2 regions of the Exiguobacterium sp. SH4S7 genome follow, and region 1 is predicted to be linked to the other one. Evidence: a T-box and tRNA genes for the amino acid it is inferred to sense, from the RefSeq annotation. Region 1 holds a T-box; the other holds one or more tRNA genes.

Region 1 (8,450 bases):
GTAGATCAGACCGACGACAACGACGGCGGTGACGACGAAGAAGAACACCATCTGTCCTTCGAGCATGCCCCAGGCCGCGCCTCTGTTGCGGTACGATGTCAAATAGAGCCATCCTGGAATCAATTCGATCGATTGACCGATCGTCATCGTCTGGACGACGATCCATTTCGTCACTTGGTCGAGCAAAATGAGAACGACTGCTAATCCGTAATAACGTTTCATCAAATTCTCCTTTCAAGTCATAAGAAACCGGAGTGGACTGTGCGCCACTCCGGTCCGGCTCATGCGATGACTTCTGTACAGCGCGGGCAAAGTTCTGGATGATCTGCGTTCTGACCAAGTTCGGTCGAATACGTCCAACAGCGGGCACAAGCGGCACCGTCTGCTTTCGCGACGCTGATCTTCGCCGTCGCGTAGTCGACGTCGGCCGTATCGACGTAGTCGAGTTGTGACACTTGCAGGAGTTGACGAACGTTATCGATCGTATCGAGCAGCGCTTTCGTCTCACCCTTCGGTGCGACTTGAAGTTTTGCTTCGAGCGGTTTCCCGATCAACTTCTCGCCGCGGGCGATCTCGATCGCTTTCAAGACGTCGTCGCGGAACGTGAGGAATTTCGACCATTTCGCGAGTAATTCCGTCTCTGCTTCCGTGAGCGGCGCCACTTCTTCAAGGTCCGACAAGAAGACGCTATCCGCCGTCTTGGCCGGGATTTCTTGCCAGACTTCGTCCGCCGTATGCGGGAGGATCGGGGCAAGCAGCTTCGTCAACGTGATGACCGCATCATACATGACCGTCTGAACGGCACGGCGACGCGCATCGTTTTCACGTTCGATGTAGAGGATGTCTTTCGTGAAGTCGAGATAGAACGACGACAATTCGTTGACACAGAAGTTGTGGCTCATGTGGTAAACAGCCATAAAGTCGAACGTATCGTACGCTTTGACGACTTTCGTCTGAAGTTGTTTCAGCTTCGTCGCCATGAAGCGGTCGGCTTCCGGCATATCTTCGAACGCGACGCGCATCGACGGATCGAACCCGTTCAAGTTACCGAGCAAGAAGCGTAACGTGTTACGGATCTTCCGGTATACTTCTGACACTTGTTTAAAGTTGTCATGCGAGGCGCGGACGTCTGACTGATAGTCCACAGACGCGACCCAAAGACGTACGATTTCAGCACCGTACTGTTTCACGAGGTCGTTCGGTGCAATCGTGTTGCCGAGCGATTTCGACATCTTCCGGCCGTCGCCGTCAAGGACGAAGCCGTGACTGAGGACGTTGCGATACGGTGCTTTGCCGGTCGTCGCGACTGCAGTCGACAGTGACGAGTTGAACCAACCACGGTATTGGTCCGAACCTTCTAGGTACAGGTCGGCCGGACGGCGCAAGTTGTCGCGCTGTTCGAGCACGCCTGCGTGTGACGAACCTGAATCGAACCAGACGTCCATGATGTCGACTTCTTTACGGAACTCGCCGTTTGGACTGTTCGGATGTGTGAAGCCGGATGGCAACAAGTCTTTCGCCTCGCGCTCGTACCAGACGTTTGATCCGTGCTCATGGAACAAGTTGGCGATATGGTCGATCGTTTCGTTCGTGATGATTTCCGTTCCGTCTTCTGCGTAGAAGATCGGGATCGGCACACCCCATGCCCGCTGACGGCTGATGACCCAGTCGCCACGGTCACGGACCATGTTGAACAGGCGCGTCATGCCCCATTCCGGTACCCAGTTTACTTCTTCGATTTCACGCAACATGTCGCTGCGGAAGTCTTTGATCGAAGCGAACCATTGCGGTGTCGCCCGGAAGATGACCGGCTTTTTCGTACGCCAGTCGTGCGGGTACGAGTGCTTGATGAATTTGAGCTTCAACAAGTTGCCATTTGCTTCGAGCTTCATGCCGATCTCTTTGTTCGCATCTTCATAGAACAGTCCTTCAAAGCCTGGTGCTTCGTCCGTCATATACCCACGGTCGTCGACCGGGCACAACACGTCAAGTCCGTACGCTTGGCCGACACGGTAGTCGTCTTCCCCGTGGCCAGGTGCGATATGGACGCAGCCTGTCGCTTCAGCCGTGACGTGGTCGCCAAGGATGAGGAGTGACGTCCGGTCGTAAAGCGGGTGCTGTACCGTCATGTGTTCGAACTCGCGTCCGTTCCAAGAACCGCTCACTGAGTACTCATCCCAGCCGAGTGCTGTCGTCACTTCTTCGACGAGCGTCTCGGCAACGATATACCCTTTGCCATCGTGTTCGATCCGTGTGTATGTCAGCTCATCGCTGACAGCGATCCCGAGGTTGGCCGGAATCGTCCACGGTGTCGTCGTCCAGATGACGAAATGGTCGGTCGTCCCGAGGACGCCTTTGCCATCGACGACTTGGAACGCCACATAGATGGCTGGTGATTTTTTGTCATAGTACTCGATTTCCGCCTCAGCGAGTGCCGATTCAGAAGACGGTGACCAATAGACCGGTTTTTTCCCTTTATAGATGTATCCTTTTTCAGCCATCGTGCCGAACAGGCGGATTTGCGCCGCTTCATATTCAGGCTGGAGCGTGATGTATGGATTGTCAAAGTCAGCGAGCAGTCCGAGACGCTTGAACTGTTCACGTTGTGAGTTCACTTGCTCCATCGCGTAAGCGGCACATTTTTCGCGGAACTCGGCGACAGTCATCTCTTTACGGTTGACGCCTGCTTTTTGAAGCGCGTTCTCGATCGGAAGACCGTGTGTGTCCCAACCTGGGATCATCGGTGATTGATAGCCGTTCAACGACTTGAAACGGACGATGATGTCTTTTAACACTTTGTTGAGTGCATGGCCCATATGGATGTCACCGTTGGCGTACGGAGGTCCGTCATGTAGAATGTATTGCGGCTTTCCTGCATTCTTCTCTTGGACGCGGTTGTACAAGTCCATCTGCTCCCAAGCCTCGTGCATTGCTGGCTCGCGCTTCGGCAAATTTCCACGCATCGCGAATTCTGTATCAGGCATCAATAATGTGTCTTTGTAGTTCATTGAAACTCCTCCTGCATCTTTTTTGAAAAACAAAAAAAACCCGCCCCTAAATAGGGACGAGTTCATCGACTCGCGGTACCACCCTACTAATCTCAAGTAGACCTTGAGACCGCTCTCGGTAACCGATAACGAGGTCAAGCGGTCACGCTTACTCAATTCAGCATGACACTCATAGGGGATACCAAATAAAGTCTTTCTCTTAGGCTTGCACCTTCCCTAAGTCGCTTCGTAGGTGTGACTTTATTGACGTGTCCTAATCAACGTATTGTTTATTATCCGTGATGTTTGTTTGGTGTGACTTCGTCGTCATTATACGCAAGTTCACTCGTATCGTCAAGAACCGTCTGGACAGGCGGCTCTCCGACAATCGTGTCCCATTCGGTACTATTTAGAAGTTCCATCTGTGCGTCGACGAGAACACGGAACCGGGTCCGGTACAGTTCGACTTTTTTCAACATTTGAATGACTTCACGCTCTGCCATCTGCTCTTTACGCGACGCTTCCTCTTCTCGGGCGAGCGCTTCGCGTTCAGCCTGCTTCAAGATGAGGCTGGCTTCTTTGGCCGCATTGGTCTTGACTTCTTCTGCCGCCTCTTGTGCGACGATAATCGATTTATTCAACGTGTCTTCCATCGAGGAGAAGTAGTCAATACGGGCTTGCATATCGTTGACGAGTTCTTCGTACCTTCTATTTTCACGAATCAATAGCTCAAACTCTTTAATGATTTGATCTAAAAATTCATTGACCTCATCGATATCGTACCCGCGAAAACGAGTCGAGAACTCTTTGTTATGAATATCAATCGGTGTCAACGCCATTCGACTTTCCTCCTAAATTCAACGTATGATGCCATACTGGATTTTTATTTTCTCACGCTTTGTCGAGCCGAGGATTGCCGTCAATTTGACACGACCGTAACCCCGGATTGAAACCAAATCGTCTGGTTCGAGTAAAAAGCTCGCGTCCGTGATCGCTTTATGATTGACTTTGCAGTCACCATGTTTGACGAGCGCCTGTGCTTTCTGGCGCGACAGACCGAGCACCTCGCTCACGACCGCATCAAAGCGGAGTGAGGAGACGATGCCAAACTCGTCGCTCCATTTGACTTCTGGGACGGTCAAAATCGATGCGGCCGGCACATCAGACAGCCGCACCCGGGCTTTGCCGACGCGATCCACGTTCATTTCGATGAATCCAGCCGCATCAGCCGTCGTCGCGAACTGAGCGATCCCGTCAGCGAGGACAACATCGCCAAACTTTTGCCGCTTCAGGCCCGCGTTAAGAAGCGTGCCTGTCACTTGGCGGTGGGTCAAGTCGACAAACTTCGTCGGATAATCGATTTGAAGAATCTTGACTTCAAAGTCGTTCACGTCGAGCTCATAGTAGTCGGGCGTCAATAAAAGCCGTTTCCGCTCAGCTCCAGGGAAACCGCCGTCCTCGTAGATGGCGAGCCGTTTGCCAACGAGTTGCCTGACGATTTGTTGCTCACGTGGGTCTAAAAAATCCGTCAATTTAAACAAGTAGTTGTCCTCGACTTGTCGCACCCAGTCGAGCACTTGCTCGACAAACGGGCGTTCATTCGGTCGATAATGATCGAAGACGCTCATTTACAGACCGAAAATCGCTCGCACTCCTGCTTGCGCCATACGAAGCACGAACAGGGCGACGATTGGAGAAATGTCGAGCATACCGCCGATTGGCGGGATGATCCGACGGAACGGGTTAAGAAACGGCTCACACAAGTATGTCAAAATCTGTCCGAATTTTGATTCTCTCGCATTCGGGAACCACGATAATAAAATATAGGCAATCAAGACCCAACTATAATATCCAAGAAGCGTAACAATCGTATTGCCTAATGCAGGGATCGCATTTTCCATTCATTTACCACCCTTTACTGTTTAGTTCGTCCTCCGAAATCAAATTCGAAATCGATCCAGTCAATTCGATATTGTTCGGAGCACATAGAATCGTGTTATGTCCAATCGACGTCATCGTTCCTTCTAGGGCGTAAACGACACCCGACAAGAAGTTTACAACTTGACGAGACTGCTCTTTCGACATGCGCTGAAGGTTGACGATGACGGCACGATTTTCTTTCAACTGGTCGCCAATATCTTGTGCCTCGGCAAAGACGCGCGGTTCGGCAAGAACGACTTTCGAACGTTCTTTCTTCTTCGTGTTTAGCGCGACGAGGTTGTTCGATGGTTTCGGACGCTCCTCGGTTTTGACGAGCGCATCAGTCGTCGGTTGAGTGTTCGTCTCTGCGACAGCATACTCTTCCCCTTCATACGCGTGATTCGGATCTTCCTCAAGTCCAAAGAAGTCTTTCATTTTGTTTTTGATTGACATAACGGATTCCTCCTTAGAATATATTATTGCACAAGTACGGTCCCAATACGAACAAACGATGCGCCTTCTTCGATTGCCAACTCGTAGTCGTTAGACATACCCATCGACAATTCGTTGCATGGTGCATGTTCGAAGCGATTTGCCGCGACGCGGTCGCGCAATTCGCGTAAAGCACGGAATGTTTCACGGATCACACCTTCATCTTCTGTGAACGGAGCCATCGTCATCAGTCCGATGACCCGAATATGGCGATACTGTCTACAGTTCTCGATGAACGGGATGACTTCCTCTTTTTCAAGCCCATGTTTTGACGTCTCGCCCGATACGTTCACTTGGACGAAACAATCGATGACACGGTCGGACCGTTTGTCAATCTCTTCGGCGAGCGATAATCGGTCGAGCGAATGGATTGCGGCAACATGATCGATGACTTGTCTCACTTTGCGCGTCTGTAGACTGCCGATAAAATGGAACTTGGCGTCCGACGGCATCGCATTGACTTTCTCGAGCAAGCCTTCCGGACGGTTCTCACCGAAATCACGGACACCTTCTGCGTAAAGCGCGTTCGCGACGTCGACACCGACCGACTTCGTGACCGCGATGAGCGTCACCGCTGTTTCCGATTGAAGGTTCTCAATATTCTGTCTCACTTGTTTGACGTTATCAGCTATGCTCACAATTTCTTCTCCTTGACGAGGACGGCGGCAAATCGACGCTTGGCGTCTCCGTTCCGATAAGAGAAAAAGTCTCGATCGGAAGCGGTCGACAAGTTCGACTGCTTGACGTCCATGTTTCTTTCGACAGCGAGTGTCTCATTGACTCGTTGCAATGACAGATTCGCATGACGTTCTGATTCGTTATACACCGAGGCCGCATATGCTTCGGGCGAGACGGCATTTACGGCATCGAGGACACGGCGGTCGACTTCATAATGCTCGGCCGTGATGGCCGGTCCGACGTACATCTCGATGTCGTGTTCCGGAACCCCGAGCCGAGCGAATTCGTCCGCCATCGAAGACACGATGTTTCCGACCGTCCCTTTCCACCCGGCATGAGCCATGCCGATGATTCCGTGATCTTTCGCACAAAAGAACAACGGGACGCAATCGGCGAACACGAGAGCGAGTGGCAAATCGGTAGCGGTCGTGACGAGTCCGTCAGTCGCTTGAATCGCCTCATCGTATCGATAGGCGCCTTTGCCCTTGTCCGCTTCGTCGACGGTCGCGACACGCGTCCCGTGCACTTGATCGGCCCAAACCGAATCGATGAGCGACAAGTTTGCTTCGGTGAAGAAACGTTCCCGGTTGGCAATGACTTGTTCCGCATCATCGCCGACGTGCAAACCGACATTGCCTTCATTGTGTCCATCCGTCCGAGTCGTCACATAAGCCAGATAGCGATACGCCTCGGTTTCCCATGTATGTATGAGTTGCATACCAGTCTCCTTTTTTTTAGAAAAAGGGGGTGCCGAGAACGGCACCCCCTGTTGTTTAGTTACGGCGTTGTCTTACGAACGCTGGGATGTTGATCGTCTCGTCTGGGACGTCCCCACCATAGACTGGTCTATGGAAGTTCCCTTCTTCTTGTTGAGCAGGTTCAGTCGGTTTCGGTTGAACTTCTTTGTTCGCCTCAGGCTCCGCTTGTTTCTTCGGTTGCTGAAGGAACGGGTTCGTGCCTTGTGACTCTTCCGCAAACTCAGTCGCGATGACAGTGACGATGATCTCCTCGTTCAAGTTTTCGTTGATGACCGAACCAAAGATCAAGTTCACTTCTTCATCAGCGGCGCTTTGAACGATTTGAGCAGCCTCTGTTACTTCATACAAGCTGAGGCTGAGTCCACCTGTAATGTTCATCAAGACACCTTTCGCGCCTTCGATTGAAGACTCGAGCAGTGGAGATGAGATCGCCTTTTTCGCTGCTTCGATGGCACGGTTTTCACCAGTCGCCACACCGACACCCATGAGCGCCGATCCTTTTTCCGTCATGATCGTTTTCACGTCGGCGAAGTCAAGGTTGATCAAACCAGGGATGGCGATCAAGTCTGTGATCCCTTGGACACCTTGGCGAAGCACGTTATCCGCTTCGCGGAACGCTTCGATCATCGGCGTGTTCCGCTCGACGATTTCAAGCAACTTGTCGTTCGGGATGACGATGAGTGTATCGACTTTTTCTTTGAACGCTTGGATTCCGTGTTGCGCATGCTGCATCCGTTTGCGTCCTTCGAACATGAACGGTTTCGTGACGACACCGACTGTGAGCGCTCCGATTTCTTTTGAAATCTCAGCGATGACTGGTGCAGCGCCCGTACCTGTTCCCCCACCCATACCGGCAGTGACGAAGACCATATCGGCACCGTCAAGTGCTTCGATCAATTGCTCACGGCTTTCTTCAGCCGCTTTCTTACCGATGTCCGGGTTCGCACCGGCACCAAGGCCGCGTGTCAATTTAGCGCCAAGCTGAAGCTTGACGTCCGCTTTCGACATATTGAGTGCTTGTGCGTCTGTATTGACCGCGATGAACTCGACACCTTGCACTCCGTGCTCGATCATTCGGTTGACGGCGTTTGAACCACCACCACCGACTCCAATTACTTTAATTTTTGCTACGGCGTCAATCGCCTCATCAAAGTACATCATTTCAGGTATCCCCCTACGTAATTTCCAATTGTTAACACATCATCAGCTTACACGCCAAATAATTTTTCCATTAAACGCCCGAATCCATTTTTAGATTCGCGCTCTGTTGTTTCAGGCTCGTCATCACGATCGATGTCGCGTTCTGTCCCGCCAGTTGGTGTCGGAACAGTCACGCGCTCATCTGGCTTCTCAAGTTGCGACTTCGAGACATGATGGTCGCTCATGAGCACATACTTGAGAACACCGACAGCCGTCGCGTATTTCGGATGTCTGACACCAATCGACGAAGGTTGGTAGAGTCTTGTCTTTTGACCCATGACGCGCGTCGCCAATTCCTGGATGCCAGGCAAGGCAGCCGCTCCGCCACAGAGGAGATAACCTCCGCTGAGCGGTGGAACACCTACCTTTTGCACTCTATTCAACACGAGTGTGAACATTTCCTCTATTCGCGCCT
Region 2 (8,450 bases), on a different contig from region 1:
ACGAGGCGACTTCTTCTTAGCAACGGTTCCGATCCCAGAACTACAAGCTCATTACGTATTGGCTGTCACGAGACAATCGGTACTTGGGTCGATGTGGGAACTTCGACAGGCGCTTTTCGCTGTGATTGTCATAGCGATGGGAATCATTATCTATTTATTTTCTCGGATGATCCGTCGCGAAGTCAGACCGTTATCGCAGTTTGCGACGCGACTGCGTGAGGCGGTAGAGACGCGTGCTTTCAAAGAAGTAGACTTAGGAGCCAAGTCGTTCGAGATCCGTAGTTTAGAGCGTGAATACAATACGTTCATCGGGCTGTGGAAAAAGTCGTTGCTGACGATGGACGAGACGTCATCGGCGTTTGAGACGAGCTTGCCGACGTTCATGCGGCAACTTGCATCAAATGAACAACAAGTTGTCGCCTTTAAAGAAGTCGCAAGTACGGTCGAACAGACGAGTCGATCGTATCAGGCGTTCACGAGCGAATCGACGCATCGCTTTACGGACATTGCGGCCCATGTCGCGGCACTCAAACAAGATATTTCGGCTGTTGACTTGAGAGCGGTAGCGCTGCAACAAACGATTTCGAGCGAAATTGCCTCGTTTGCTTCGGTCAGAGGCGTGAGCGAGCAGTTCAAAGAGAAGGCGGGTAGTATCCAAGAACGTTTACGCGACAGCGCGAAAACGTCAGAACGAGCCGACGAAGCGCTTCAGACGATCTTATCGGTCGCGGCAGCCACGAAGATGTTGGCACTGAACGCCTCGATCGAAGCGGCTCGTGCCGGGGAACATGGAAAAGGGTTTGCTGTCGTCGCTCATGAAGTCGGTCAGCTAGCGAAAGTGACGAATGAATCTTCGATACTTGCCGTTGCGGCGATTGGGCAAATCAAATCCGAACGGGAAGAAATTTTTAGCGATATGATTCGCTTCGGCGACGATATCCTTCATCTAGGTGAGGCGTTGGACCGAGTTGAAGCAGGGATTGCGAAAATCAATTACGAAGTGCGTGACCAAATGCTTGAGTTCCAATCGATCACGGATCAGACGGCCGCAACGGGAAGGCAGTTGCTCCACATGGCGGAAGCGAACGAACAACTGAAAGAAATCGGCTTGGCGCTCGAGCGGAAGTTGAACGAATTGTATGAAGGGGTCGAAGTATGGACGGACGTTCAAGAAACGTTACAAGCAGCCGGGACAGACCTGGGTCACCAAAGTCGACGCCTGCAGGAAGTACTTACTGAACTTGCACCGAAGACGTGATAAAACTCGGGACAGCGCGAATTAGCGCCGTCCCGAGTTTTTTTGTTTAAGCGGGATTTGGAATAGTGGGACGGTCAAGTAGACGATCGTGACGACGAAACCGAGCCATAGAAGTGCGGACACGGCGTGATACAAGGCGACGAGCACGAGCGTCGGGACGAGTGTCATCGCGACCGCGTAAGGCCAAGCTTGCCGATACGGCCACGGTTTCTTCATTCGAAGTCTCGTCACGAGTTGAACGAACAAGGCGGCGACGGCGACCCACATCATATAGAAGAAGAAAATGGCGAAGCCGTGTAAAAACAGCCACATCGGTGCGAAAAAATCGGGCCGCAAGACGAGGTAATCTAAGACAGTCGCGACGATTGTAAAGACGAGGCTCGCCAACATATAAGCGTGTAGCGGAGCTAGACGGAGCCGTAGCGTTTGCTTCGTAGGTAGCAGGCTATGGCGGATAAACATTGATGTCGTTTTAAGCATACAGACAAAACCCCATTCTGTTATAGTACAAATTATCTAAAATACATAAAAATAAGACAGCTATTTAATAAAACCTTAACATTAAACGTGTTTACATCGACTCAGGGAAGAAGGCATAATGAGTAGGGCAACAAGAACCAATTAAACACAACCAATTCACAATCAAAAGGAGTACAAAAATCGTGGAATACAATTTGCAAGAAATGTTATTCATGTTTTTTGGAGGATTAGGGATCTTCCTATTCGGTATCAAATCGATGGGAGACGGCCTTCAAAAGTCTGCAGGAGATCGACTCCGCGACATCCTTGATAAGTATACATCGAATCCGTTCCTCGGAGTACTAGCCGGGATCATTGTTACGGTCTTACTTCAAACATCAAGTGGAACAACCGTCATTACGGTCGGTCTTGTCAGCGCCGGTTTCATGACGCTCCGTCAAGCGATCGGGGTCATCATGGGTGCGAACATCGGGACGACGGTAACGGCGTTCATCATCGGGATTGACATTGGTGCTTATGCACTTCCGATTATCGCAGTCGGTGCGATTCTTTTGTTCTTCTTTAAAAGAGAGAAATTCCAACACCTCGGACAAATCTTCTTCGGATTCGGGATGCTGTTCTACGGTCTCGAACTCATGGGAGACGGGATGCGCCCGCTTCGTTCGAGTGAATATTTCATTGATTTGACGCAATCGATGAGTGACAATCCGTTCCTAGGCGTCATCGTCGGTACGGTGTTCACGGTCATCGTTCAATCGTCTTCTGCGACGATCGGGATTTTGCAAGAACTGTACGCAGGTGGCTCGATCCAACTCGATGCAGCACTGCCTGTCTTGTTCGGTGACAACATCGGGACGACGATCACGGCGATTCTCGCTTCAATCGGTGCCTCGGTCGCGGCTCGTCGTGCGGCGGCAGCTCACGTTATCTTTAACTTGATCGGGACAGCCATGTTCTTGATTATTTTGCCGCTCTTCACGCGATATATTTTGTGGATCACAGACTTATTAGCTATCGAAGACAAGATGCAAATCGCCTTCGCGCACGGTACGTTCAACGTCGTCAACACGTTTGTCCAGTTCTGGTTCATCGGGACGATTGCTTGGCTCGTGACGAAACTCGTACCAGGTGAAGATTCAATCGTCGATACGAAAGCGCAACATCTAGACCCTGTCTTCATCCAACAGTCGCCTTCGATCGCGGTCGAGCAAGCAAAATATGAAGTCATCCGCATGGGTGATTTCGCGAAGCTCGGTCTTGACGAAGCGCGCAGCTATATGGCGTCAGGAGACAAGAAACACGCTGAGAAGTCGGCACATATCGAAGAAGCGTTAAACTCATTGAACTCTAAAATCACGGATTATCTCGTCAAATTGGCGGCCGTCGATTTGACGGAGCACGAATCACAACAGCATAAGACACTCATGCATGCCATCAACGACATCGAGCGAATCGGTGACCACGTTGAGAACATCATCGAGTTGATCGACTATAAGACGGCGACACGGATCACCCTCTCACCTGATGCTCAAAAAGAGTTGACGGAAATGTATGATCTGACACGGGCCACACTCGAGAAGTCACTTCAAACGCTTGCGAGCGGTGACATGGTCGAGGCGCGTCAAGTCATCGAGATGGAAGCGAAACTCGACATGCTCGAGCGTCAATTCCGTAAAAATCATGTCGTTCGTTTGAACACAGGTGAATGTGACGGCCAAGCTGGTATGTTCTTCGTCGATATGCTCTCGAACCTTGAGCGGATCGGTGACCATGCGATGAACATCACGGAAATCACACTTGAAGATGCAACGAACGAAATATCGGTCTAACGTTTCAAAAAGTCTTGCTACTTAAGTTATAAGTAGCAAGACTTTTTTGCGTACGTGTGACTTTTCATTGACAGTAGAGGCTTCCTTCAGTATATTATTACTGTATAACAACGTGGCGGTGTAGCTCAGCTGGCTAGAGCGTACGGTTCATACCCGTGAGGTCGTGGGTTCGACTCCCTCCGCCGCTACCAATAAGGACCCTTAGCTCAGCTGGTTAGAGCAGACGGCTCATAACCGTCCGGTCGTAGGTTCAAGTCCTACAGGGTCCATCGAGGGCAGCTTTCTAATGAAAGCTGCTTTTTTGTTTACATTGTTGTTTTCAAAAGTGAAGACGCGGGTAAATATCCGTTAGCATTTTGTTTTTGAAAAATATGAAACGAGGCGAAGCGAGATGGAACGAAATCATACGATGATGCAATTTTTTGAATGGCACGTCCCGGCTGACCAAAAGCATTGGAAGCGATTGAAAGAACGGGCTTCTAAATTAAAAAAAGCAGGAATCACCGCACTTTGGTTGCCACCGGTCACAAAAGGTCAAAGTGATGAGGATACGGGATATGGTGTCTATGACTTGTATGATTTAGGCGAGTTTGATCAAAAAGGAACCGTCGCCACAAAATACGGGACGAAGCAAGAGCTGCTTGAGGCGACGAAACACGCCCAAGAACTCGGGATGCAAGTATATATGGATGTCGTGTTGAACCATAAAGCCGGAGCCGACGCGACCGAGAAGTTCGACGTGTTAGAAGTCGACCCGGAAGACCGGACGAAAGTGTTGTCGGAAGAACCGTTTGAGATTGAAGGTTGGACGAAGTTTGATTATAAAGCGCGAAACGGTAAGTACTCGTCGTTCAAATGGAACTTCCATCATTTCAACGGCACGGACTATGACGCGGCGAGCGAGCATAGCGGTATCTTCTTCATTTTAGGCGATAACAAAAAATGGAATGACAACGTCGATAGTGAGTTCGGCGTTTATGACTATTTGATGTTTGCGAACATTGACTATCATCATCCGGAAGTCCGGGAAGAAGTGTTAAGTTGGGGCAAGTGGTTCATCGAAGAGACGAAATGTGATGGCTTCCGTCTCGATGCGATCAAACATATCAACTATGATTTCGTCAAAGAGTTCAGCCAAACGATGAAAGATGAAAAAGGCGAGAACTTTTACTTGGTCGGTGAGTTTTGGAAGTCGGAGCTCGAAGATTGCCGCGCCTTTTTAGACAACATCGACTACCACGTCGATCTGTTCGACGTGCCGCTCCATTACAATTTGCAGCGTGCCTCGATTGAAGGCGCATCGTTTGATTTGCGGACGATCTTTGACGACACACTCGTCCAGTCCCACCCGCTTCACTCGGTCACGTTCGTCGACAACCATGACTCACAGCCGGCCGAGGCGCTCGAGTCATGGGTCGAAGATTGGTTCAAACAGAGTGCTTACGGTTTGATTTTACTCCGCCAAGACGGTTATCCGTGTGTTTTCTACGGTGATTACTACGGCATCAACGGGCCCCACCCGGTCGAAGGGAAGAAGCTGGCCATCGATCCACTTCTGTACGCCCGTCGTGAAAAAGCGTATGGGCAACAAGACGACTACTTCGATAACGAGCACGTGATCGGCTGGGTCCGACACGGCAGCGAGGATATCGAGCGTTCAGGTTGTGCCGTCATCATCTCGAATAACGAAGAGGCGGAGAAACAGATGTACGTCGGGGAGCATCGTGCCGGTGAGAAATGGGTCGACTTGACGCAGACGATCGATGAAATCATCGAGATTGACGAAGATGGAAAAGGGGTATTTAAAGTAGCGGCAGGATCGATCTCGGTCTGGGCGTTGCCGGACGAAGATGTGGAATAAGCCTTTACAATTGAGTAAGCCGTCACAAATCTGTTACATTTAAAACGAACGTTGTTCAAACCAATTTTAAGGGGGATTTTAGTTATGGCTAAATTTGAATTACCACAACTTGATTACGCATACGATGCACTCGAACCACACATTGACGCACGCACGATGGAAATCCACCATTCGAAACACCACAACGCTTACGTCACGAACGTGAACAATGCACTCGAAGGAAAAGACGTAGAGTACTCTTCACTTGAAGACTTGCTCCAAAAACTCGATTCGCTTCCTGCTGACATTCAGACAGCTGTTCGTAACAACGGCGGCGGTCATTGGAACCACTCGTTCTTCTGGAAGTTGTTGAAGAAAAACGAGAACGGGACGCCAACGGGCGAACTCGCAACGGCGATCGACGAAGCGTTCGGCAGCTTTGACGCGTTCAAAGATGAGTTCACGAAAGCCGCTACAACTCGTTTCGGTTCAGGTTGGGCTTGGCTCGTCGTCAAAGGCGGCAAGCTCGAAGTCACGTCGACACCGAACCAAGATTCACCGATCATGGAAGGCATCACGCCGATCCTTGGACTCGATGTTTGGGAGCATGCGTACTACTTGAACTATCAAAACCGTCGCCCGGACTACATCCAAGCGTTCTTCCACGTCATCGACTGGGATTACGTCGCGAAGCTTTACGCTGACGCCAAATAATGACACGATCCCGAGATTCGGTTGAATCTCGGGATTTTTTCTACATTTCATTAATTTGTAAACAAATTATGATATAGTAAAAATCGAGTCTGAAAATAGAAATACAGAAAAGTATAATATAGAAGCAACTGAAAGTGGAAGGAGATAACTGAATTGGCTAGACACCGTGTGAAAGTGCCGAAAAAACGGCGTAACCACCTTCCGTTACGATTAAATTTATTGTTTTTTATCGTCTTCATTTTGTTTGCGACGTTGATCTTTCGGTTAGGCGTCGTCCAAATCGTCAACGGAGAGTTGATCGCCCGAGAGGTTCAAAAGACCGAGTCGAGCAAAATCAAGTACGAGGTGCCTCGCGGCAAAATCTACGATCGGAACGGTCAAGTGTTGGCCGACACAATCTCGAACTATTCGGTCATGTACCGTCGCTCCCAAGTGACGAAAACGGAGGAGCGTCTCGATGTTGCGGTCAAACTTGCTAAGATCGTCGACATTCCGGAGAAAGATCGCAAAGTGACCGAACGGGACCGCAAGGACTATTGGATCGCCATCGATCCTGAGCGCTCGCAAGAACGAGTCCAATCGCTTCTCGCCGAGCTGCCGGAAGAAGAGCGGGCCGCCTTGTCGAACCAAGCAGTCGATCAGTTGCTGCTTGATTCAATCACGCAAGCAGAGATCACGTTCGATGATGCGACCGAAGAGATCATCGCTATCAAACATAATATGGAGAGCGGGTACGCGTTAGACCCGCAAGTCATCAAAATCGGCGCGTCGCCGAAAGAGATGGCTTTGATCGAAGAAAACTTGGAGCTGTTGCCAGGCGTCAGCGTCGAACCGTATTACCAGCGGGCCTATCCGTTCGGTGAAACGTTCCAAAGCTTCCTCGGAAGCTATCGTCAAATCCCGGCCGAGCAACGGGCCTCGTATCAGGCGAAAGGCTACGGGTTGAACGATCGGGTCGGGACGTCTTATCTCGAGCAACAGTATGAAGATATTTTACGCGGAACCCCGGCTTATGACGTGTTCACGACGTATAAAGGCCAACCGGTCGGTGAGCCTACGCGCGTGAGCGGTAATCCCGGAAAAGATATCATCTTGTCGACGGACATCGAATTCCAAAAAGAAGTCGATGAGATCTTGAAGAAGGCGATCCGTGCCGGGCGTTCGGGGAGTCCGCACTTCGACCGGGCTTTCGTCGTCGTCATGAATCCGAAGACGGGCGAGCTGCTCGCTTTGTCTGGGCAAGAGTTAGATCTTGAGACGAACGAGTTTAAAGACGTCTCGACAGGAACCGTTCTCCGGGCGAGCCAAATCGGCTCGACGATCAAAGGGGCGACCGTCGCGTTCGGACTTGAAGAAGAAGTCATCAAGCCGGGCGAATACATTTACGACGCGCCGATCCGCATCGGGTCTTCGCTCAAATCGTCTTACCGGAACATGGGGAACATCAACGACCTCGATGCGCTTGCCATGTCGTCGAACATCTACATGTTCCAGATCGCGCTCAGGCTCGCCGATTATTATTCGACCGGCCAAATCGTCGGTGACAACGTCACCGAAGCGTTCAATACGATGGAGCACTACTATAAACAGTTCGGACTCGGGATCGAGACGGGCATCGATCTTCCTTACGAATCGATCGGTTTCCGGAGCGTGCCCGACCGCGTCACACTGTTGATGGATATGTCGATCGGTCAGTTCATCTCGTATACGCCGATCCAACTCGCGCAATATACGTCGACGCTTGCCAACGGCGGATATCGCGTGCAGCCGCATCTGTTAAAAGAGATCATTGAACCGGGCTCGCTCGATGAGATGAACAAACAAGTCGTCAGCACGTTCCAGCCGAAAGCGCTGAACAAAGTCGACATCCGCGACGAGTTCATCCAGCGTTCGCGTCAAGGCTTCCGTCAAGGGGTCGAGACCGGAACGTCACGGATTCTCCAACAGACGGGGATGACGGCGGCCGGTAAGACCGGGACTGCGCAAGCGATCGCGGAAGGGCCGGACGGCCAAGCGAAACGAAACGCGAACGGTGAGCCGATCAAGACGCTCAACTCGAACCACGTCGGCTGGGCTCCGTACGACGACCCAGAGATCGCGTGGGCGATCATCATGCCAGGTCTTGAGGCGGAAGGCGTCAACACGCGCGTCGCCCATGACATCATGAAAGTATATTTTGATTTAGAAGACGTCCAAGCACAGCTCCAGTAAAGAAGTCACTTCGGTGGCTTCTTTTTTTATCTTTACAATTCTTTTACGTTCCGTTTATTTATCGTTAATAGTAGTTTATTAGGATGTTAATTGTAGGACGAAACAACAGACCCGCAAC

Evidence for each region. A T-box is a leader RNA that pairs with one kind of tRNA and senses whether it is charged. The one in region 1 lies ahead of ileS (isoleucine--tRNA ligase), so its partner is inferred to be a tRNA-Ile.
Region 2: it encodes a tRNA-Ile, which carries the amino acid that the T-box ahead of ileS (isoleucine--tRNA ligase) is inferred to sense. The anticodon was not compared.

Annotation. Positions count from the first base shown of each region.
Region 1 covers NZ_SJUT01000002.1:196,365-204,814, forward strand. Annotated here, with positions in the region: gene lspA (signal peptidase II) at 1-222, opposite strand, end outside; gene ileS (isoleucine--tRNA ligase) at 282-3,008, opposite strand; T-box leader at 3,058-3,278, opposite strand; gene EVJ29_RS05105 (DivIVA domain-containing protein) at 3,281-3,826, opposite strand; gene EVJ29_RS05110 (YlmH family RNA-binding protein) at 3,845-4,615, opposite strand; gene EVJ29_RS05115 (YggT family protein) at 4,616-4,888, opposite strand; gene EVJ29_RS05120 (cell division protein SepF) at 4,893-5,360, opposite strand; gene EVJ29_RS05125 (YggS family pyridoxal phosphate-dependent enzyme) at 5,384-6,037, opposite strand; gene pgeF (peptidoglycan editing factor PgeF) at 6,034-6,795, opposite strand; gene ftsZ (cell division protein FtsZ) at 6,851-7,996, opposite strand; gene ftsA (cell division protein FtsA) at 8,044-8,450, opposite strand, start outside.
Region 2 covers NZ_SJUT01000001.1:579,835-588,284, forward strand. Annotated here, with positions in the region: gene EVJ29_RS02835 (methyl-accepting chemotaxis protein) at 1-1,258, shown strand, start outside; gene EVJ29_RS02840 (hypothetical protein) at 1,280-1,720, opposite strand; gene EVJ29_RS02845 (Na/Pi cotransporter family protein) at 1,921-3,567, shown strand; tRNA gene EVJ29_RS02850 (tRNA-Met) at 3,682-3,758, shown strand; tRNA gene EVJ29_RS02855 (tRNA-Ile) at 3,763-3,836, shown strand; gene EVJ29_RS02860 (alpha-amylase) at 3,959-5,428, shown strand; gene EVJ29_RS02865 (superoxide dismutase) at 5,513-6,121, shown strand; gene EVJ29_RS02870 (peptidoglycan D,D-transpeptidase FtsI family protein) at 6,275-8,332, shown strand.